Regions from separate parts of the Anaerosalibacter massiliensis genome, predicted to be linked through region 1. Evidence: riboswitches for the same ligand, from Rfam matches in the RefSeq annotation. Region 1 holds a riboswitch; each other region holds the start of a gene.

Region 1 (8,006 bases):
ATAATCAATATCATTTACATATAATATTGACTATTTTTGATATAAAAAAATAACGGATAGATAAAATATCAAATTATCTATCCGTTATTTACTACACTATATTTAAGTTTATTTGATCATTTTAATACTAGCAGTCTTTACAAAAATCACAGAAGATAACTACCAATAATAAGAAGAAGAATAGTAATGAAGTGTCTGGGCAGTTTATCATTCCATTCCAACCACAATCTTTATTTGTCATTATAATACACCTCCTGATCAGGAATAGGGAATTTAAATCCTACTATAGACTATGTTACATAGCGAAAAATGTTAATGTTTAATTAATTTAATAATTAAAAAAGCTATACCAGAGGCAGTTAAAGTACCTACGGGTATTCCATTAAAAAAAGTCACTCCAATAATAGAGCCTGCTACTACACCTATTAATGCAGAAGGGTCTTCATTTAGAAAGGTTAATCCTTTTGATGCAATTATAACTACGAAAAAACCAACTATAAAAGATACAATTCCATTTATATTTAAAAATTTCTCTATATTCAGTAAGTTTAAGGTGTTTTTTCCATTTAATAAAGAGGATAGCATCCAAATCATTAGAAAGGTCATTCCAATATTTAGAAAGTGATTTTTAATTAGACTATTTAAATATCTATTATTTAAAAATGATAATAATAGAATGACAATTGCAGCAAATGTCATATACTTGTTTTTTGCTGTAGCTGAAATTAAAATTATTATAAATATTACAATTTTATTAATCATATACATATCTCCAATCACATTATCTATATCTTTATAATATATTCGGATATAGGAAATATATCACATGAAATATAAAGCTAATTTTATAGAAGCTAAGCCTAATCATCCTATGTTTCAAGACATAGGATGATTAGGCTTTTGTGTATGTAAAACTTGCATTTTGTTTCTAGTTGTGATATGTTGTAGTTAACGAAAGGCTTTGAAGCGGGCCTTATGCTGATGCTAATGTGGTCCATTGGAACGTGCATAGTTAGTGAAAATCTTAGGGAAAATAGATAGTTTTAATATGTTGTAGCTATATAGATATATTGACAGTATTAAAGAAATCTATATAGTTCCTCAGGAACTCCATCGGTTTTAGCGGTGGAAGCTTCAGTTAATACTAAAAAGTGATATGATAAATATATAGGAAAGAAATCATATTATAAAATTGAATAGAAATTTAAAGGGGGGCTTATATAATAGGCTGAGATAGGAATGTTATTCCTGACCCTAAGAACCTGATTTGGGTAATTCCAGCGGAGGGACTTGTTTTTTTATGCTTATTTTGATACTTAGCTATATGCTTCTGTTGGAAGTGTATAGCTTTTTGTTTTTTGAAAGGGGGTTATATGTATATTGAGTATCTATAGGATAATAGATGCAAATATAAACAGGGTATCAGAAGGACTTAGAGTTATAGAAGATATAGAAAGATTTATATTTGAAAACAAAGAAATATCAAGAGAAGCAAGGGAGATAAGGCATTTAGTGAGGAAGAGTTTTTCAAATACTCAATTGTTTAAAGACAGAGGTTCTTTAACAGATATAGGCCTTGATGCATCAAGAGAAAAGGATTTAGATAAGAAAAGTAACATAGAAAGTTTACTTATATCTAATTTTAAAAGAGCAGAAGAAGGTTTAAGAAGTATTGAAGAATGTCTAAAGGTTATAGAATATTATGAAGAGTCAAAACTCTATGAACAACTAAGGTTCAGAGTATATGAACTAGAGAAAAAGGCATTTTTATATAAAAGTCAAGAAAGTATATCTTCTGAAGAAATAAAAAAATAATAAGGGGGAATTTTAAATGGAGTATACTACTCAAATGGATGCAGCTAAAAAAGGTATTGTAACAAAGGAAATGGAGATAGTGGCAGAAAAAGAGAATATTGATGTAGAAATTTTAAGAAAGAAAATAGGCGAGGGAAAAATCGTTATACCTGCAAATAAAAAACATAGTTCATTAATTCCCGAAGGAATAGGAGAGGGGCTTAGAACTAAGATAAATGTAAATTTAGGTATTTCTAGAGATTGTCCTGATGTAGATAAAGAACTTGAGAAGGTAAAAAATGCAATAGATATGAATGTAGAAGCTATAATGGATTTAAGTTCTTTTGGAAAAACTGAAGAGTTTAGAAGAAGATTAGTTGAGGCCTCTTCATCTATGATAGGGACTGTTCCAGTATATGATGCAGTAGGATTTTATGATAAAGAATTAAAAGATATTACTTCAGAAGAATTTCTAGACGTAGTAAGAAAACATGGAGAAGATGGAGTGGATTTTGTAACAATCCATGCAGGTATGAATAGAAGGACAGCAGAAGTTTTTAAAAAAAATAATAGAATTACAAATATAGTATCAAGGGGAGGTTCTTTATTATATGCTTGGATGGAATTGAATAATAAGGAAAATCCATTCTACGAATATTTTGATGAGCTTCTAGATATATGTAAAAAGTATGATATGACTATAAGCCTTGGAGATGCACTAAGACCTGGATGTATTGAAGACGGTACAGATGGACCACAAATAGAAGAACTTATAGTCCTTGGAGAACTAACAAAAAGGGCTTGGAGAGAAAATGTACAAGTTATGATAGAGGGCCCAGGACATATAGCTATAAATGAAATAGAAGCAAATATGCTGCTTGAGAAAAAAATATGTCATGGTGCTCCTTTCTATGTTCTGGGACCAATAGTTACTGATATAGCTCCAGGATACGATCATATAACTAGTGCTATCGGTGGAGCAATAGCTGCAAGTAGCGGAGCAGACTTCCTATGTTATGTAACACCAGCAGAACATTTAAGACTTCCAGATTTAGATGATATGAAAGAAGGAATTATTGCTTCAAAGATTGCAGCTCATGTAGGAGATATAGCTAAAGGATTATCTGGTGCTAAAGAATGGGATTTAGAAATGAGTATTGCAAGACAAGAATTAGATTGGGAAAAAATGTTTAGTTTAGCTATAGATGAAGATAAGGCAAGAAGATATAGGAAAGAATCCACTCCAGAGCATGAAGATAGCTGTACAATGTGTGGAAAAATGTGTTCAATGAGAAATATGAATAGAATAATGAAGGGAAAAGACATAAATATTTTAAGAAATGATGATTAATTTAAATGAAGGTGATTTAATTGGGAACTAAAAAGACTAAGAAGTTGACTATGGCTGGAATGTTTACGGCTATAGGAGTAGCTCTTGGAAATTTAATATATATTCCAATAGGAGCATCAAAATGTTTCCCAGTTCAACATGTTATAAATGTTTTATCTGCCACCATATTAGGCCCAATCTATAGTGTAGGTATAGCATTTTCTATATCTCTTTTAAGGAATATATTAGGGACAGGAAGTCTTTTAGCTTTTCCCGGTAGCATGATTGGAGCTTTAATTGCTGGATTATTTTATAAATATACTAAAAATAAATATATTTCAGCTGTTGGAGAAGTATTTGGAACAGGAGTACTTGGAGGATTTTTAGCTTTTCCACTAGCAAAATATATTATGGGAAAAGAAGTAGCAGTACTTTTCTTTGTATATCCTTTTATTTTAAGCAGTATAGGAGGTAGTGTATTATCTTTAGTAATATTAAATATTGTAGAAAAAAATAGAAAAATTCAAGTTAATACAAAGTAATAAAAGGCTATACACATAGTGGTGTTGTATGAGATAAGCCTATATGTTAGTATCTATATTAGGTTCTACTTTTAAAAATAGGGGGCGTTTAGATGGAAAGTAGGAAGCCAGAATGGTTAAATATAAAACTACGAGGAAATAGAGAGATAAATAATGTAAATAATCTGGTAAAGGGTTTATCTCTAAACACTGTATGTAAAGAAGCTAATTGTCCAAATCTTATGGAATGTTTTAGCAAGAGAACGGCTACTTTTATGATTTTAGGAAGTAATTGCACTAGAAACTGTACTTTTTGCAATGTAACAACGGGAAAGCCAGAAGTTGTAGATTTAGAAGAACCTTTAAAGGTTGCTAATGCGGTTAAAGAATTGGGACTTAAGTATGTAGTTATAACATCTGTAACAAGAGATGATCTACCTGATGGTGGAGCTGAACATTTTGCAAAGGTAATAGAAAGTATAAAAGAATTAAATGAAAGTATAATTGTAGAAGTACTTATACCAGATTTTAAGGGAGATAAAACAGCACTATCTAAAGTTGTTGAATCTAAGCCTGAAGTTATAAACCACAATGTAGAAACTATACCAAAATTATATTCTACGGTAAGACCTATGGCTATATATGAAAGATCTTTAAAACTATTAGAAAATGTAAAAAGTATGGATAAGAATATATTGACAAAGTCAGGAATTATGGTTGGACTTGGAGAGAAGGAAGGAGAGGTTATAGATTTATTTAAAGATTTAAGGAAAGTAGATTGTGATATATTGACTATAGGACAATACCTTGCTCCTTCAAAAAAACATCATCCAGTTGTTGAATATATCCATCCAGACATTTTTGAAAATTATAAGAATAAGGCATTAAAAATGGGCTTTAAATTTGTAGCTTCTGGTCCACTAGTAAGGAGTTCATATCATGCAGATCAGGTAATTGATTTAATAAAATAAATATTATAAATATCGTCTATTTTGAGGTTTTTCTTACTTAAATAGACGATTTTCTATTTTTCACATTCATTATTATTTGATACAATAAGTATAAGTAGTGGTTCAAGGCTATAAGGAGGAAAAGTTGTATGAGAGCAGAGACAGTATTACATGAATATTTTGGATTTGAAGATTTCAGAAAAGGACAGAAGGAACTAATAGATGGCTTAGTAAATAGAAGAGATGTACTAGGTATTATGCCTACTAGTGGGGGAAAATCATTATGCTATCAGATTCCAGCACTATTATTAGAAGGAGTTACATTGGTGATTTCTCCATTAATATCTTTAATGAAAGATCAGGTAGATGCGTTAAATGAATTTGGAATTTCTGCTACTTTTATAAATAGTACATTATCTATAAAGGAACAAAATTTAAGGATAGATGAAGGTTTAAAAGGTAAGTATAAACTTATATATATTGCACCAGAAAGGCTTAATTCTGAAATGTTTTTAAGATTTGTTAGAAAAGTAAATATTTCCTTAATTGCTGTAGATGAAGCTCATTGCATTAGTCAATGGGGTCATGATTTTCGCCCTAGTTACAGAGAGATCCCTAAATTTATATCTAACTTAGAGAATAGGCCAGTTATAGGTGCTTTTACTGCTACAGCTACTGAAGAAATAGTAGAGGATATTTCTAATATATTAAAGCTTGATAATCCATTAAAGATAATTACAGGATTTGATCGTCCTAATCTATATTTTGAAGTAAAGAAATCTTCAGATAGAAAAGCCTTTATACTTAATTATTTAGAAAATAGTCCTGATGAGTCAGGAATTATATATTGTGCTACTAGAAAAGAGGTAGAGAGTGTAGGAAGTTTTTTAAAAGAGAAAGGCTTTAATGTAGGTATATACCATGCTGGATTGACAAATGAAGAGAGAAAGAATACTCAAGAAGATTTTATATATGATAAAATTTTAATTATAGTTGCAACAAATGCTTTTGGAATGGGTATAGATAAATCTAATGTTAGATTTGTAATTCATCATAATATGCCGCAAAATATAGAAGCCTATTATCAAGAAGCTGGTCGTGCAGGAAGAGATGGAGAAAAAAGTGATTGTATTCTTTTATATTCTCCACAGGATATACTTAAACAAAAATATCTTATTGAACAAAGTACTTACAATCCAAAGAGAAAAGAAATATCCTATAAAAATCTTCAACATATGATAGATTATTGTCATACTAGAAATTGTTTAAGAGAAAGACTTTTAAACTATTTTGGTGAAGAAAATGGAAAGGATAATTGCAATTTTTGTAGTAATTGCTTAGATGATAGAGAGTTAAAAGATATTAGTACAGAAGCACAAAAGATTATATCCTGTGTATATAGAATGGATCAAAGATACGGTACCACTATGGTTGCTAAAGTTTTAATGGGTTCAAAGGATAAGCGAATTTTAGAGTTTGGATTAGATAAGGTATCTACTTACGGAATTATGGAAGAATATACTGAAAAGGGAATAAAAGATATGATTTTGCTTCTTATAGCAGATGGATATTTGCATGTGACAGGAAGTAAATTTCCTGTAGTCCAAATGACTCCTAAATCAATGGAAATATTGAAAGGAGAAAAAAAGGTATATCAGAGAATAGAAAAGAGAGAAGAATTGCCTAAGAGAGATTTAACTATACATGGAGAGTTATTTAAAGAACTTAGAGGTATTCGTATGGAAATAGCAATGCAAAAGAATGTTCCTCCCTATGTTATATTTGCAGATAGTACTTTGAGAGAAATATGCGCCTATCTTCCAGAAAATAAAGAGGAAATGCTTTCTATGAAAGGTATTGGAAATGTAAAGTATGAAAGATATGGAGAAATATTTCTAGATGCTGTATTAAAATATAGGGAAGAAACAGGGGCAGATGCACCTAAGAAGACTAGGAATAGTAGCATTACAGAATTAAATACTAGAAAAACAAATAAAATTAAAAGCCATGAAATAACTTATAAATTATATAATGAGGGGAAATCAATAGAGGAAATTGCAAAGGAGAGAGGATTAATAGAAGAAACAATTTTTAATCATTTAATTAAATGTCAGAAAGAAGGAAAAGATATTAACTGGTCAGATATGGTAGATGAAGATTTAGAAAGTCAAATATTAGAAGTAGTTGATGAAGTAGGCTCTGATTATTTAAAGCCTATTAAAGAAAAGCTTCCGGATAGTATTTCATATTTAGACATTAAAAAAGTATTATGTAAAAGAACTTATTCATAAAATATAATAGTATGGGAGGAGAAGTTATGAGGGATATGTTAAAAAAGCTTCCTAAAGTTGAGCTACATTGTCATTTAGATGGGAGTGTAAGACCAGAAACTATGTATGAATTATTGCTAGAAGAAAAAGATTTAGAAAATATATCTTTAGAAGAATTTGAGAAAATGGTTAAGGTAGAAGATGGATGCAATTCATTGGTTGAGTATTTAGAGAAGTTTTCTTATCCATTGAAAATAATGCAAAGTAAAGAAAATATAGAAAGGATTACATATGAACTTTTAGAGGATTTAAGTAAACAAAATGTAAAATATGCAGAAATAAGATTTGCACCATTCCTTTTTATGAAAAAAGGTCTTAGTTTTGATGAAGCTGTAGAAAGTGTGTTGAAAGGAATGGAAAGAGCTAAGAAAGATTTTAATATATTGTCTAATGCTATACTTGCATGTATGAGGTATGAGAGTGTGGATAAAAGTATAGAGGTAGTTAAAAAGGGAGAGAAATTTCTTGGAAAAGGAGTAGTAGCAGTAGATTTAGCTGGAGGAGAAGAAGGTTTTCCACCAGAGAAACATAAGGAAGCTTTTGATTTAGCTTATGAAAAAGGATACAATATAACAGTCCATGCGGGAGAAACTGGAAGAGATGAAAATATAATTAAATCTGTAGAACTTTTACATGCTCAAAGAATAGGCCATGGAATAGCAGCTATAAAAAATCCTAATATAATGAAATTGCTAAAAGAAAAAGATATATTTTTAGAAATGTGTCCTATAAGTAATTTACAAACTAAGGCAGTAAACTCAATAGATGAATATCCTATAAGGGAATTTTTAAATAATGACATATTAGTAACAGTAAATACTGATAATACAACTGTTTCAAATACTTCATTAGATAAAGAATATAGTCTTTTAATAGAAGAATTAGGATTTTCCATTGAAGATATAATGAAAATTATGGAAAATTCAGTAAAAGCTACATTTTTACCTGAAGAGGAGAAAAACCATTTAAAAAGAATAATAGAAGATAGCTTAAAAAATATATAATTTTCCTAGATTAGGAGGGTTTATATATGGGGACTGCAATGCCATTGGTAGTAATTTCATTTATATGTGCTACAGTT
Region 2 (8,006 bases), on a different contig from region 1:
AAGCAAAGAAATCTAGGTTTAATAATATTGAAATTTATGAAACTCATTGATATTTAATTAATGGGTTTTCATCACCATTTTCGACTAAATACGAGTACAATAAAAATCTATAATACAGGACTAGCTTTTAATATATTTATATTTGAAAAAATAAGCTATAAGAATTTCTATAGAATTATTAAAAAATAGCTATTTTCATATTCCATTGATATTATAAATTTTTCTTCTGCAGTATACTTACTTCTTTTTAACATAAAAAAGCCCCTTAAGATATCAAATTTTTATTTTTTAATCTATCTACCTTAAGGGGAGTATATAGATGCCTTATCCATTATTTTTAAAAAAGTTTATATCTGGATTTTTCCTGTCTAATATATTTTTAACTCTCCGTACCTTATTTATTCTAGGGTATAGGCTAAATCAAAACCTGTTTGTGTTGCATTAGAAATTTTTCCTGGTTTAGTTGCATCTCCTAAAATCATTACATTATTGAAATTATTTTGTATATCTTTTACAAACTCATTATTTTCTACACTAGTAACTCCCAATGAAAGTACTACATAATCTGTTTCTATGGCTATTTTTTCATTATTATTAGTATTTAGTACATTTACTTTTCCATTATCTATCCCAACTAATTTTCTACAAGGTATCATTTTTACACCGTATTTTTCAAGTCTAGTAGTTATATCATATAATACTGAGCGATAGACTCCAGGACCTATTTCATTTAGCATTTCTACTACTTTTACTTTATTGCCTTTTTCAGCTAAATACTCTGCAGTTTCTAACCCTGTCATTCCAGATCCTACTACTACTATTTTCTTATTCTTCACATCCATTTCCTTATCTAATACATTAGTTGCTAATACTACATTTTCTCCATGAATTCCTGGTAACTCTGGTACTATATTTTTTCCACCTATTGCTATAAATACTGAATATGGATTGAGAGCTTTTATTTCTTCTATAGTAGGCGATGAACCCAACCTAATATCTACTCCAAGTTGTCTCATTTGATATTCCATATTATCTATTAAATTTTGTAATCTTTCTTTGCAAGGTGGTTTACTTCCTAAATACACACTCCCCCCAAGATTATTTTTCTTTTCAAATAGTACTACCTTAAATTCTCTTTCAGCTAATACTCTAGCAGCTTCCATTCCTGCTGGTCCTCCACCTATGACTACTATTGTCCTTCCTTCGCCATTTTTCCTATAGTCGCTATATTCATTCTCATAGCCCAGTCTAGGATTTACAGCACATTCCACTGTTTTTCCATTCATCAATTGTTCTATACAATGTAAACAAGCTATACAAGGTCTTATTTCCTTTTCCCTTCCTTCCTTTGCCTTCTTTGCCCACTTAGAATCTGCAAGTTGTGCCCTACCTAGAGCTATAAAATCACAATTTCCTTCTTCTAAAAGCTTTTCTGCAAATTCCGGAGTTTTAATAGCATCACAAGCAATTACTGGTATTTTTACATTATCTTTTATTCCTTGAGCTAAATGTTTCTTCCATCCTTCTTTATAAGAAATTGGTTCAATAATTGTTATACCTGATTCATAAGTACCTGAGCTTACATTTATAGCATCTATCCCTATACTTTCTAAATATCTAGCCATCTTTATAGCTTCTTCGTGAGTTATTCCACCTTCAACAAATTCATCTCCATCTATTCTCACACTTATTGGGAAATTTGGTCCACAAATATGTCTTATTCCTAAAATTATTTCTGTTACAAATCTCATCCTATTGTTAAAGCTTCCACCGTATTTATCAGTTCTCCTATTTGTCAATGGGCTTAAAAATTGACCTATTAAATATCCATGAGCACCATGAAGTTCAATACCATCTATTCCTGCTGTTTGTGCTATCTTAGCTCCTATGACAAATTTCTTTACAAGTCCTTCTACTTCTTCAGTAGTCATTTCTCTTGGCTTTTCACCTACAGTCTTACATGTTATAGGACTTGGTGCTACAATTTGTCTTCCTTCAATAAGTCTGCTATAAGACTGTCTCCCTGGGTGATGGAGTTGTAAAAATATCTTTGTACCATGTCTATGGACTGCTCTAGCCAATTTTTCTAATCTAGGTATGTGTTTTGCCTCTATGGCACATAATTGATTTGGTAATCCAACTCCTGTTTCATTGTCAATTCTAGTGATTTCTGTGATTATTAAACCACAGCCACCTTCTGCTCTTTCTTCATAATATCTAATTATTTCATCTGAGGCTTCTCCCGTTGATGTAGCTAATGATGTTCCCATTGCTGGCATTACTATTCTGTTTTTAAGATTCACTTTCCCTATACTACCTTTCTCGAAAAGATTTTTATACTCCATAGATAAACCCCCTTATTAGTAATATAAAGTTATATATAACTTTATATTAAATAGGATTATGTTACCATTAATAGATTATTCATACATAGAAATACTATGAATTATAGATTGAATAAAATAAGAGAAATAGGAAATATAGCTTTAGACAACAGCGAAGAGATATTTAGACTCAATATGTCAATAAAGATATTAGAATATATACTCAATATACATTAACGAGAATCTTCTTAACCCTTACATAAGGCAAAAAACCTAATCCATAGAGCCTAATCTTTTCAGATTTATTATCTAAATATTAAATGTAAAAAATTGGCCTATGGATTGCCAATATGAATCTATAATCTATATAGATGATCTAAAGGTCCTTTACCCTTTCCTAAATCTAAACCTGCTTTTATTGCTCCAGTTAAATATTCTTTAGCTTCTTCTACTGATTCTAATATATCCATACCTTTAGCAAGATTTACTGCTATAGCTGAAGATAAGGTACAACCCGTTCCATGAGTATTTGGATTAACTATTCTCTCTCCTGCTAGCCAATAGCATTTCCCATCCATATATAATAAATCATCAGCACAATTTTCTAAATGGCCACCTTTAACTAGTACTGCTCCCTTTATTAATTTATCTATTATTCTAGCAGCCTTTTCCATATCCTTTCTATTATTTACTTCTATGCTACTTAATAGTTTGGCTTCAAACATATTTGGTGTGATAATATCCGCCAATGGCAATAATTCTTGAATTAAAGTTTTAGTTGCAGTAGATTTCATTAAAGAGTTTCCACTAGTTGATACCATAACTGGATCTACTACTATATTCTTTCCATCATACTCTTTTAATTTTTCAACTATTACCCTTATTATATTTTCATTTGATATCATTCCAATTTTTATTGCATCAGGATAGATATCAGTAAATACTGCGTCTAATTGTTCCCCTATAAATTCTGGAGATAAATCTACTACATTTGTTACGCCGGTGGTGTTTTGTGCTACTACAGAAGTAATAACACTCATTCCATAGGTTTTATGAGCAGCAAAGGTTTTCAAATCTGCCTGTATACCTGCTCCCCCACTAGGATCTGTACCTGCTATAGTTAATAATTTTTTCATAATTTCTCAACCTCCAATTGACTAAAATTATCAATATATATCTACAACTTCCCTTATTTCTTCCAAATCAGATAAGTCTGATTCATTTTTTACTGCAACAATGTTTAAACCACATTTTTTAGCTACTAATATACAATGGAGAGTATCTTCAAACCTTATATATCCTTAGGTTTTAATCTAAGTCTATTAGTTGTATTTTGAAAAATTCAGATTGTTCTTTACTTAAACCAAGGTCTTCAGCAGTTTGGATAAATTTAATATAATCTTTAATGTAATGTACAATTGAATTTTACTTCTATACATTTTCAAAGATGTTTTTAAACCCTAATATTCCTCTATTTTTATATAAAAAAGACTTGCCATTGCAAGTCTCATTATAAATTCTTAAATGATCCCTACGTTGGCATTATCCAAATCAGGTTATATGGTCGAACTGATACCACAGCTCCTCTCAGCAAAGTTTATCTAAGCCCCCATTTTTATATTCTCTTGTACTTTAATCATATCATAAATTGTTGAAATAAATCCAATAATCTTGCGTTACCTTTTTATTTGTAAATATTTGTTATTGTCAATTTATAGTATAAATTGACAATAACAAATATAGGGATAGTATTTTGATAATCATATACATTAACAAAATACTATCCCCGTATCCAATTTCAAACTAATATTTGAGTATTATTCATACTTTGCCCTTTCTCCACCAATAAGTTTTGGTCTTACTCTAGCTGCAGTCAAATGGGCTGAGCCAATATTTTTAATAGACAATCTTACTGGAACAGCTACTCTTTTTAAATGCATGCCAATAAAAGTATCTCCTATATCAAGACCTGCATCTGCCTGTATTTCTTCAACTACTACTGGATTGTCTAAAGCTCTATAATAAGCAGAGCTTAATGATCCCCCTGCCTTAGGATGAGGTACTACTGTAACAGGTGTTAATCCATATTTTTTAGCACATCGTTCTTCTATAATTAAAGCTCTATTTAAATGTTCACAACATTGAACAGCTAGAAATATGTTTTCTCTTTTGATAATAGGCATTATACTATTAATAAGTTCTACCCCAATATCTGGTACAGAGGCAGAACCAATAGTTTCACCAATAATTTCACTAGTACTACCACCTATAACTAAAATGTCTTCTTCTTTTAAATTAGCTTTCTCTAATAATTCTTCTACTGCACTAATAAAATCTTCTTTTAAATTTTCTAATTTATCCATAAAAAACACTTCCTTTAAAAATTGTTAAAGTATTGAATAATAAAGTTTTATGATATAATAGATTTGAGATTATTTATGTCACGCCAATTCTTTGCAGTTATTTGTTCTACAGATCTAAAGTCTTCTCTCATTTCTTTAACTTCATCATGAACATATTGAACTTCTGATTTTAATTCCTTTCTAGTCATATCATGTTCATTTTTTATACGTTCTTCTATTGACTTAAAGCGATTATCCATCTTTTCTTCTAATAACTTAAACTGGTCTTTAGTATTCTTTTCTGAATCTGAAAACTTATTGTCTAATGATTTAAACTGCTCTTCAGTGCTTTTTTCTAAGTCTGAAAATTTATTATCTAATGATTTAAACTGCTCTTCAGTACTTTTTTCTAAGCCTGAAAATTTATTATCTAATGATTTAAAATGCTCTTCAGTACTTTTTTCTAAGCCTGAAAATTTATTATCTAATGATTTAAAATGCTCTTCAGTGCTTTTTTCTAAGCCTGAAAATTTATTATCTAATGATTTAAACTGCCCTTCAGTGCTTTTTTCTAAGTCTGAAAGTCTGCTGTCAAATGAATTAAATTGCTTTTGAATGTCACCTAGTATCATCAAAATTTTTTCTTCATTATCCATAGCATTATCCCCCAGCCATTTTATTATATTATATCATAAACTAAATTCTTTAACTATATCTGAAATAAGTTTCTTTTTATCCTCTTTACTAATAACATAGGATATACTAAATTCAGTATTAATCACCTGCTTTACTTTTATGTTATTGTCATAAAATGTTTTAAATATTCTAGTATGATAATCTGCCACTAAATTAATTCCTGTCCCAATTAGAGTTACTTTCATAGAATCTTCATCTTTAACAACTTTTATTGGATTAATTTCCGAGTAAACTAATTCTTCTATATTATCAATTGAACCATAATCATCTTTTGAACATATGAACGATATGTTTATAGCTTCATTTGGAATATTCAAAACATTTATAGTATTTATATCTACTCCAATGCTGATTAAAGTATTTAAAAAATTTATTATTTCATGTTCACTATTATTAATATTTAATATATTTATTATAATACAACTTTCATCTATTGATAATCCTGTTATTTTGCTTTCTTCCACCTTGCTAACCTCCCCTATAAAAGTACCCTTACTATCAGTAAAACTTGAAGCTAAATAAATTGGTACATTATATTGTTTAGCTAATTTTATGGCTCTTTTATCTAATACTTTTGTGCCAGAAGAAGATAGAGAAAGCATTTCATTATAGTCAATGTATTCTATTTTCTTTCCATTAGAAAATATTCTTGGATCTACAGAATATACACCTTCTACATCAGTATATATCTCACATATACAATTAAGTCTTCCTGCTAGAGCTACAGCAGTAATATCCGAACCTCCTCTGCCCAAGGTTGTTATATCTCCTTTATTATCAATTCCCTGAAAACCTGGAACTATAACTACTTTCCCCTGCTTTAAATATCTTAAAATACTGCTTTTATCAATATCTTTTATAGTAGATCTAGTATGCTCACCTTCTGTATATATTTTGGCTTGATATCCCGTTAAAGAAATAGAATCACATCCTAATTCTTTTAAAATCATAGATAACAAGGCCGCTGTTTGCTGCTCTCCTGTGGACAATAGCACATCTAATTCTCTTTTATCTGGTATATTAGATACCTTTTTAGACAGGGATACTAATTTGTCTGTGGTATTTCCCATAGCTGATACTACTACAACTAAATTCTTTTTTTCTTGTTTTTTAGTAATTATTCTTTTAGCTATATATTTTATTTTTTCAATATTCTCTACTGAGGAACCTCCATACTTTTGAACAACTACATCCATTTGCTATCAATCCCTTCTAACCATATATTCCAGAATAAAAATACCTTATATCTTCTACATTTAATTTAATTTCATTTATCATTTTATTAATCAAATTTTCCGAAGTCCAAGGAAGTATTACAATTAAACTTTCTTTATCATTTATCACTTTATGCTTAGAATTATACATATTAAGTATATTTAATAGATAATTATTATCTTTTCCATCTTTTGAACTAAGTCTAAGATAATACTCTCCGTCAAATGTTAAATATTTATCTCCACTTATTTTTCTATTTTCATAAACTTTTCCATTTGTGTAAGTTCCCTTAACTATATCCAATACATCTAGCACTACAGAATTGGCTGTAGGATTTTTCCCAGCTCCTTGACCATAAAAACGTAATTCTCCAGTATTATAGCCTCTTAAGGAAATGATATTGAAAGCATCTTTAACATTAGAAAAGAAAGATTCATCCTTTACTAATAGTGGCTCCACACTTGCATAAATATGATTATCAGATCTTTGCGAACTACCAATGAGTTTGGGAACAAGTTTCAATTTTCTAAACTCATTTATATCTTCAATACTTATTTCATCAATTCCACGACAATTAATAAACTTTGAATCTACTGGTTGATTGTAAGCGATAGTGGATAATATAGCTAGTTTTCTTCCAGTATCATATCCTTTAATATCATCTGTAGGATCTGCTTCAGCATATCCTTTATCTTGTGCATCTTTTAATGCATCTTTAAAACAAATACCTTTTTCGTACATTTTTGTAAGTATGTAATTTGTTGTGCCATTTAATATTCCTTGAATTTGGAATATATCATCAGCTTTTATTCCTTGTTTTAAAGAATTTATTATAGGTATTCCTCCACCTACACTAGCTTCAAAAAGAAATGCCTTATTATTTTCCTTTGACAAATATAATAATTCCTCCATTTTGGAAGATACAACTGCTTTATTGGCTGTAACAACATGTTTCTTGTTTTCTAAAGCATATTTTAAATAATCATAAGCAATTTCTTTTTCACTCAAAACATCTATTACTATATCAACTTCTGGATCGTCTAATATATCTTTAGGATTTAAAGTTAGTAATTTATCATCAATATCAATATTTCTATTTTTATTTTTATTTTTAACTAGTACTTTTTTAATTTTTATTTTTTCCCCTATTTCATCTTCAAAAAATCTTCTCCTATTATTAATTATTTCATATACTCCTGAACCAACTGTACCAAGTCCCATAAGTCCAATATTTATCATTTATATACACCTACCTTATTAAATATTCATGTATCCAATTTGTATAAAATAGAGTAGCATGAGCTCTCCATCTTGATTTTAATTTAGTATTTAAATCATCCTTGTAAGAATAATATTTAGGCATTTTTATTGGTTTTCCTAATTTAGTATCTCTTTCATATTCTTTTTTCAATGTTTCAGATTCATATTC
Region 3 (8,006 bases), on a different contig from region 1:
TCAGGACTACAACTATGCCAAAACTAATTGGTCTAAAAGAAAATGAAGCTAAAAGAGGTATTGTCGCTAAAGGATTAGTGGTTGGCAATATTAGATATGAAGTTAGTAACAGTGTAGAAAGAGGTATAGTACTATGGCAAAGTTATGATCAAGGAACTCAATTACAACAAAATACTAGTGTGGATTTAGTTATAAGCAGCGGACCTCCAAAAAAACCTAAGGAAGAGGAGAAAAAAGAACTGCCAAAAGATGAAAAAGATCAAAACGAGAAAAAACCAGGAGGGGGTAAAAAACCTGGAGAAGGAGAAGAAAATGGTTCGGGTCATGGAGGAGAAGGTTCAGGAGAAGAAGGAGAAGGAAGTGGCTCAGGCTCTGGAGGAGAAGGTTCAGGAGAGGGAGAAACTAATACTCAGAGAGAACAACAATAATTAGTATCAAAAACTTATTATAACTAAACCTAGGGAGGTAATGGATGGTAGAAGGAATTATCATAAAAGGTATAGGTGGATTTTATTATGTAAAAACAAATAATGGAATATATGAATGTAGGGCAAGGGGAGTTTTTAGGGAAGATAATATAACTCCCCTTATAGGAGATAAGGTAAAAATAAGAGTAAATGACTTAGATAAGACAGGCTATGTGGAGGAAGTTATGGAAAGAAAAACAGAACTTATTAGACCTCCTGTAGCTAATATTACTCAAGCAGTAGTAGTTATGAGTGCTAAAGATCCATCTCTAAATCTATGGCTTTTAGATAGATTTCTAGTATTATCAGAAGAACAAAACTTAAATGTAGTTATAGTTATAAATAAGATAGATTTAGATAACAGTTCTTTTGTAGAAGATATTTATAAAATTTATACTGATATAGGTTATAAAGTTATATTATCTAGTTGTAAATTAAATAGAGGAATCCATGAATTAAAGGAAGCTCTTAAAGATGAAATAACTGTATTTGCAGGACCTTCAGGAGTGGGAAAATCTTCTGTTTTAAATGAGATACAACCAAATTTAAAACTTGAAACAGGTGAAATAAGTAAGAAAACTAAAAGAGGAAGACATACAACTAGACATGTAGAACTTATAGAGCTTGAAATAGGTGGATATGTATTAGATACACCTGGTTTTAGTTCTTTAGAGTTAGATTTTATTAAAAGAGAAGAAGAAGTACAATATTATTTTAAAGAAATAAGAAAATATAGTGATGGGTGCAAGTTTAATAGTTGTCTACATTTTAAAGAACCTAATTGTGAAGTGAAAAATCAAGTTGAATCAGAAAATATAAGTAGGGAAAGATATAAGAATTATTTAAATTTTTTAGAAGAAGTCAAAAGACATAACAGGAGGTATTGATATGGCAAAAATTTCACCATCAATCTTATCATCGGATTTTAGTAAACTAGGAGAAGAAATTAGAAAAATAGAAGAAGGTGGTGCTGATTTTGTCCACTTAGATGTAATGGATGGCATATTTGTTCCAAATATAACTTTTGGACCACCAGTTATAAAGGAAATTAGAAGTATTACAGATATTCCATTTGATGTACACTTGATGATAGACAGACCAGAAAGGTATATTGAAGAGTTTGTTGAGGCAGGAGCAGATATTATTACAGTTCATGAAGAATCTACTATTCATCTTCATAGAACTATACAAAATATTAAAAACTGTGGAAAGAAGGCAGGAATATCTTTAAACCCTTCAACTCCTTTAGAAAATATAGAATATGTATTAGAAGATATAGATATGGTACTTATTATGACGGTCAATCCTGGATTTGGTGGACAATCCTTTATTCCAGCTATGGAAAGAAAAATTAAACATCTTAGAAAAATAATTGATGATAGAGATTTAGCTATAGAAATAGAAGTGGATGGAGGCATCAAACTGGATAATGCAAAAGAAGTTACAGATTGGGGTGCAGATATATTGGTTGCAGGCTCAGATATCTTTAAAGCAGATAATATAGTGGAAAGAGTTAGATTGTTTAAAGAGGTATAATATGTACAAAACAATTATATATGATACAATTGAATTAAAATCTAATATTTTATTGGGGAGCTTTAGAGGCTGAGAGGAAACAATAATTGTTTCGACCCTTAAACCTGAACTAGGTAATGCTAGCGGAGGAAATATAATATTATTTTAATAACCCATTACTTTTTTCAGGTAATGGGTTTATTTTTTAAAAAACAAAGGGAGGTGTATATAATGAATAAAAAATGGAATGTTAGAATGTTGGCTGAAGGGGGAGTTATGATTGCTTTATCAATTTTATTGAGTTATATTATAATATATGAAGCGCCTCAAGGCGGCTCTGTTACGGCAGGAAGTATGATCCCTATAATGTTTTTTGCTATGAGATGGGGAGTAGGCCCAGGAGTGTTTGTTGGCGCCACTTATGGTGTATTACATTTTATTCTAAAGCCTAATTTTTATCATCCAGTTCAATTTTTATTAGATTATCTTATTGCTTATGGATTTTTAGGATTAGCTGGAATAGCAAAAATGAAAAGTAGAAAGTTAAATGGAAAAGATTATTTTAAAATATTTCTAGGAGTATTATTATCTATAGGGGGAAGATTTATATCTCATCTTCTTTCAGGCGTAGTATTTTTTGCAGAGTATGCGGGGAATCAAAATCCTTGGATATATTCTGCTATATATAATGGAGGCTACTTAGTTCCCGAACTTATTATCTCATCTATAATATTAATGCTTTTATGGAAACCTTTAAGTAAAATTGAAAAATAATGAAAAGAATGGAAGGATTTTTATGAAGAGTTTAGTTGTTTCTAATGGAGAAATTAATGATTTAAACCAGTTAAAATCTATATCTAAAGAGATGGATTTTATTATAGCTGTTGATGGAGGAGCAAAATATATTTTGAAGTCTGATATACAACCAGATTTAGTAGTTGGAGATTTAGATTCTATTGATAAAGATATTTTAAAAGAAATAAAGGAAAAAAATATTCCAATATTAAAGTATCCCTCCCATAAGGACTATACAGATACAGAATTAGCTTTAAAATATTTAATTGACAAAGGTTTTAAAGAGATTGTTCTTATGGGAGTTATTGGTAGTAGAATTGATCATACTTTGGCTAATATATTCTTATTAAGTGAATTACTTAATCAAGGTGTAAAAGGAATAATAATAAATGAAAAGAATACTATGCATATAATAGATGATGAGATGGAAATTAAAAAAGAAGATGGAGTTTTTATTTCTGTATTACCTATAAATTCAGATGGGGCTAAGGTTACTTTAAAGGGATTTGAATACGAAACGGATAGAGTTGATTTTAACTTTTCTTCTACCTTAGGGGTAAGCAATAGAATAATAGAAGAGAAAGGATATATAAAAGTCGAAAATGGAATATGCCTTATAATTGAATCTAGAGATTAAAAAGCCTATTTTAGGCTTTTTTCTTTTGTAACTTATAATATGTAAACTGAATAATATATTGTAAAGACTGTTTTGAGGTGATATAAGTGAAAAAGAGATTTAGAAAATTTTATTGTAGATTAAATAAAAAGAAAGTATTAGGAATATTGCTGTTTTTAGTAGGATTATCAATAATATTAAAAGTCTTACCTGTAAGTATCTGGTTTTTTATATTTGGTCTTATTATTTTAATAATTGGATTATTTTTTATTAAAACTGGATAAAAAGATGGCTTCCGCTATATGTATTGGAAGCCAATTCTTTTATAATGCTCTTGTTACCTTTCCAGATTTTAAACATTTTGTACAAGCATAGATTCTTCTTGGAGAACCCTCTACAATTGCTTTAACTCTTCTCACATTTGGAGCCCAGGTTCTATTATGCTTTTTATTTGAAAAGGATACTTTATGTCCATGACTTTTTCCTCTTCCACATACTTGACAGTATTTAGCCATGTAAAACACCTCCTTGACTAACTATTAAAAATAATATTTAATTTATATATTATCTTAAAATAACATATTATATTTTAACACAATGAATAGTATAATTGCAAGATTGAAAGAATTTTATTAATATAAAATGGTAAGAGTTGAACTATTTATTGCAATAAGGTAAAATATAGTCATAAATAAATTAATTAGGGAGGAGATTAACAATGCCTGGTAAATTAGATAATGATTTTGGAATTATTAGTATAGATGATAATGTAATAGCTACTATTGCAGGTCTTTCTGCTATGGAGTGTTATGGTATAGTTGGTATGGCTAGCAAAAGTGCAACAGAAGGACTTTTTGAATTAGTTAAATGGGAAAATTTATCTAAAGGTGTTAAGGTATATACAGAAGAAAATAGAATAACTATAGGTTTACATGTTATATTACAATATGGGGTCAAAATTTCAGTTGTTGCAGGAAACATAATAGAAAAAGTTAAATATAATGTGGAAAACTTAACAGGACTTAAAGTAGAAAAAATAAATGTATATGTACAAGGGATTAGAGTTCAAAAGTAGTAAGGGGAGGTACTAATATTGAAGATTGAATATGCAAATAGTTTGCTGCTTAGAAAAGCATTTATTGGGGCAGCTAATTATCTAGAAGAAAATAAAGAAGATGTTAATGCACTAAATGTGTTTCCAGTACCAGATGGTGATACAGGCACAAATATGTCTTTAACCGTTCAATCTGCTATGAAACAAGTATTAGAGCTAGAAGAATACAATACTATTAGTGAAGTTGCTATGGCAGCTAGTAATGGTTCTCTGATGGGAGCTAGAGGAAATTCTGGAGTTATACTATCTCAGCTTTTTAGAGGATTCGCTAGTGGTTTAAAAGATAAAGAGAAAGCTAATACAATAGATTTGGCTGAATCTTTTAAACAGGCAGCAGATATGGCATATAAGGCAGTTATGAAACCTACTGAAGGAACTATCCTTACAGTTGCCAGAGAATGTGCAGAATACGCATTAGATTTAGCTAAAAGGGAAAAAGATATAATAGTTTTCATGAGTAAGGTAATAGAACATGGCAATGAATCTTTAAACAATACTCCTAATTTGCTACCAGTATTAAAACAAGCTGGAGTAGTAGATGCAGGAGGAAAAGGACTTATTGTAATACTAACTGGAGCTTTTAGAGCATTAACTAATAAAGGAGAAATTGAATACTTAGGTTTAACTGCTTCTAAAAAGAAGGATACACATCAAGTTCATAAGGATGAATTAGAAACAAGTGATATTAAATTTGGATACTGTACTGAATTCATAATAAATAATACAAATGAAGATGTTGAAAAATTTAGAGAAGAGTTAGCTTTATATGGAGATTCTCTAATGGTTGTAGGAGGAGACAGTTTAATTAAAGTTCATGTTCATACAAATAATCCAGGATTAGTTTTAGAAAAAGCACTGTCTGTTGGGGAGTTAAATGATATAAAAATTGATAATATGAGAATACAGCATAGAAATTTACTAATACAGGAAGAAGAATATAATGAAACAAACAATAATGTAATAAATATAGATTCTAAGAAGGAGACTAAAAAATATAGTTTTATAACAGTGTCAATGGGCGAAGGAATTTCTAAGGTATTTAAAGATTTAGGTGTAGATTATGTAATTCCAGGTGGGCAAACTATGAATCCAAGTACAGAAGATATACTAGATGCTGTGGAGAAAGTAAACGGTGAAAATATAATAATATTTCCCAATAATGGAAATATAGTTCTTGCTGCTAATCAAGCAAAAGAAATGAGTGAGAGAAATATCCATGTATTTCCTAGCAAAACAATAGCAGAGGGAATTGTTGCACTTTTACACTTTAATTTTGAAGATAATATAGAAGAAAACCTTGAAACTATGGAAGAGGCTGTAGAGCATGTTAAAACAGGCCAAGTTACCTATGCTGTTAGAGATACAGAGATAGATGGTATAAAAATAAAAAAAGATAATATTATTGGTATTTGTGAAGGTGATATTAAAGCTATAGGAGAGGATATTCAAGATGTTTCTTTAGAACTTATTAAAAAAGTTGCCGATGAAGAAACTGAGCTTATAACAATCTTCTATGGTGAAAATATAGATGAAGAAAAAGCAAATATTTTAAGAGAGTTATTAGAAGAAGAATTTGGAGATTGTGATATTGAAGTAGTTTATGGAGGACAGCCACTTTATTATTATATATTTTCAATTGAGTAATTTCTCCCCTACCAAAAGGTAGGGGAAATATATTTATTTGAGGTGAAAAAATGGATAGATTGTCTATGTCAGTTCAATATGTGAAAGGAGTTGGGCCAAAAAGAGCAGCTAAATTGAGAAGAATAGGTATAGATACTGTTGAGGATCTAATCTATTTTTTTCCTCGTGCCTATGAAGATAGAAGAAAGTTTAATAATATATATAATTCTGTAGATGGAGAAAAAGCAAGTTTCAATGTGAGAATAGCTGGTCATCCTACTGTATTAAGGCCTAGAAGAAATCTTTCCATTTTAAAAATTCCAATAAAGGATAGTACAGGAATAGCATATTTAATTTGGTTTAATCAAGAATATTTAGCTGATAATTTTCGTATTGGAGAAAAAATAATAGTTAATGGGAAAGTTAAAAAAATAGCAAATGAAATTCAAATACAAAATCCAGTTTATGAGAAAGAAGGTTCATCAAATAAAAAAGTTGGACGAATAGTACCTATATACCAATTAACCGAGAATTTAACTAATAATGAAATGACTTCAATAGTTAATAATGCTTTAAAGAGTTATATAAATAATGTAAAGGAAATACTCCCTAGGCATATTATTAATAAATTTAATTTAATGTCTGTTAAGGAGGCTATATTGAATATCCATTTTCCCCAGAGTAGGGAGAATTTTTTAAGAGCAAGGCAAAGGTTAGTATTTGAAGAACTTTTGACTTTGCAATTAGGTCTTTTTATAATAAAAAATAGAACTAAGTCAAATAATAAAGGGATTAAATTTGTAAAATCAGAAGATCTAAATAGATTTATTGAAAAATTACCATTTAAACTAACAAAAGCCCAATTCAGAGTTTTAAAAGAAATTGAAAAAGATATGGAATCAGATGAACAAATGAATAGATTAGTTCAAGGAGATGTAGGTTCGGGAAAAACCGTTATTGCAATTTTAGCAATGTTTAAAGCATGGAAATCTGGTTACCAATCAGTTATGATGGCACCAACTGAAATATTAGCTACTCAGCATTTTGAAACTATTAAAGGTATGTTAGATGATTATGATATTAGCTGCGAGTTATTAGTGGGAAGTTTATCACAAAATAAAAAAGATGAAGTATTAGATAAACTTGAGAAGGGAAATATAGATATACTTGTAGGCACTCATGCTATTATACAAGACACAGTAAAATTCAATAAGTTAGGTCTTGCTATTACAGATGAACAACATAGATTCGGAGTTAGCCAAAGAGCAGTTTTAAGCCAGAAAGGGTCAAATCCAGATGTATTAGTAATGACTGCTACACCTATACCTAGAACTCTTGCTCTTATATTATATGGAGATTTAGATATATCTATTATAGATGAATTGCCTCCAGGGCGAAAGGCCATAGAAACTTATGCAATAGGAATGAATATGGAAAAGAGACTAACTGAGTTTATAAAAAACCAGATTAAGGAAGGTAGACAAGTATATATTGTTTCACCTTTAATTGAAGAATCAGAGATATTGAATATAGAAGCCTGCGAAGAATTGCATAAAAGATTTAAAAATGAAATTTTTAAAGAATTCCAAGTAGAACTTCTTCATGGAAGGATGAAAGCAGAAGAAAAAGAGAAAATTATGAATAAATTTAAAGATGGAGAAATAGATATTCTAGTTTCAACTACAGTTATAGAAGTTGGTGTAAATGTTCCAAATTCAAATATAATGGTCATTTACAATGCTGAACGTTTTGGACTGGCACAACTTCACCAGTTAAGGGGAAGAGTTGGAAGGGGAGAGTACCAATCTTATTGCATATTAATTAATGAAGGAAAAAGTAAGATTTCACAGGAAAGAATGAGAATAATGCAAAAAAC

What was found. Region 1 has a riboswitch for thiamine pyrophosphate ahead of NSA23_RS08515 (hypothetical protein). Riboswitches for the same ligand answer to the same signal wherever they lie in the genome.
Region 2: another riboswitch for thiamine pyrophosphate. It lies ahead of thiD (bifunctional hydroxymethylpyrimidine kinase/phosphomethylpyrimidine kinase); the one in region 1 lies ahead of NSA23_RS08515 (hypothetical protein).
Region 3: another riboswitch for thiamine pyrophosphate. It lies ahead of thiT (energy-coupled thiamine transporter ThiT); the one in region 1 lies ahead of NSA23_RS08515 (hypothetical protein).

What each region holds. Positions count from the first base shown of each region.
Region 1 covers NZ_JANJZL010000004.1:268,751-276,756, forward strand. The annotation lists gene NSA23_RS08510 (DUF441 family protein) at 313-762, opposite strand; TPP riboswitch at 1,199-1,307, shown strand; gene NSA23_RS08515 (hypothetical protein) at 1,381-1,815, shown strand; gene thiC (phosphomethylpyrimidine synthase ThiC) at 1,832-3,145, shown strand; gene thiW (energy coupling factor transporter S component ThiW) at 3,166-3,666, shown strand; gene lipA (lipoyl synthase) at 3,759-4,616, shown strand; gene recQ (DNA helicase RecQ) at 4,745-6,886, shown strand; gene add (adenosine deaminase) at 6,913-7,929, shown strand; gene NSA23_RS08545 (hypothetical protein) at 7,956-8,006, shown strand, end outside.
Region 2 covers NZ_JANJZL010000006.1:14,789-22,794, forward strand. The annotation lists gene NSA23_RS09835 (NAD(P)/FAD-dependent oxidoreductase) at 399-2,345, opposite strand; gene NSA23_RS09840 (helix-turn-helix domain-containing protein) at 2,427-2,561, shown strand; gene thiD (bifunctional hydroxymethylpyrimidine kinase/phosphomethylpyrimidine kinase) at 2,681-3,460, opposite strand; TPP riboswitch at 3,834-3,947, opposite strand; gene NSA23_RS09850 (TIGR01440 family protein) at 4,142-4,687, opposite strand; gene NSA23_RS09855 (hypothetical protein) at 4,735-5,322, opposite strand; gene NSA23_RS09860 (aspartate kinase) at 5,356-6,558, opposite strand; gene NSA23_RS09865 (homoserine dehydrogenase) at 6,575-7,816, opposite strand; gene NSA23_RS09870 (homoserine O-succinyltransferase) at 7,827-8,006, opposite strand, start outside.
Region 3 covers NZ_JANJZL010000001.1:69,723-77,728, forward strand. The annotation lists gene pknB (Stk1 family PASTA domain-containing Ser/Thr kinase) at 1-428, shown strand, start outside; gene rsgA (ribosome small subunit-dependent GTPase A) at 473-1,354, shown strand; gene rpe (ribulose-phosphate 3-epimerase) at 1,356-2,003, shown strand; TPP riboswitch at 2,047-2,151, shown strand; gene thiT (energy-coupled thiamine transporter ThiT) at 2,214-2,756, shown strand; gene NSA23_RS00480 (thiamine diphosphokinase) at 2,779-3,414, shown strand; gene NSA23_RS00485 (hypothetical protein) at 3,501-3,677, shown strand; gene rpmB (50S ribosomal protein L28) at 3,717-3,908, opposite strand; gene NSA23_RS00495 (Asp23/Gls24 family envelope stress response protein) at 4,112-4,468, shown strand; gene NSA23_RS00500 (DAK2 domain-containing protein) at 4,487-6,151, shown strand; gene recG (ATP-dependent DNA helicase RecG) at 6,202-8,006, shown strand, end outside.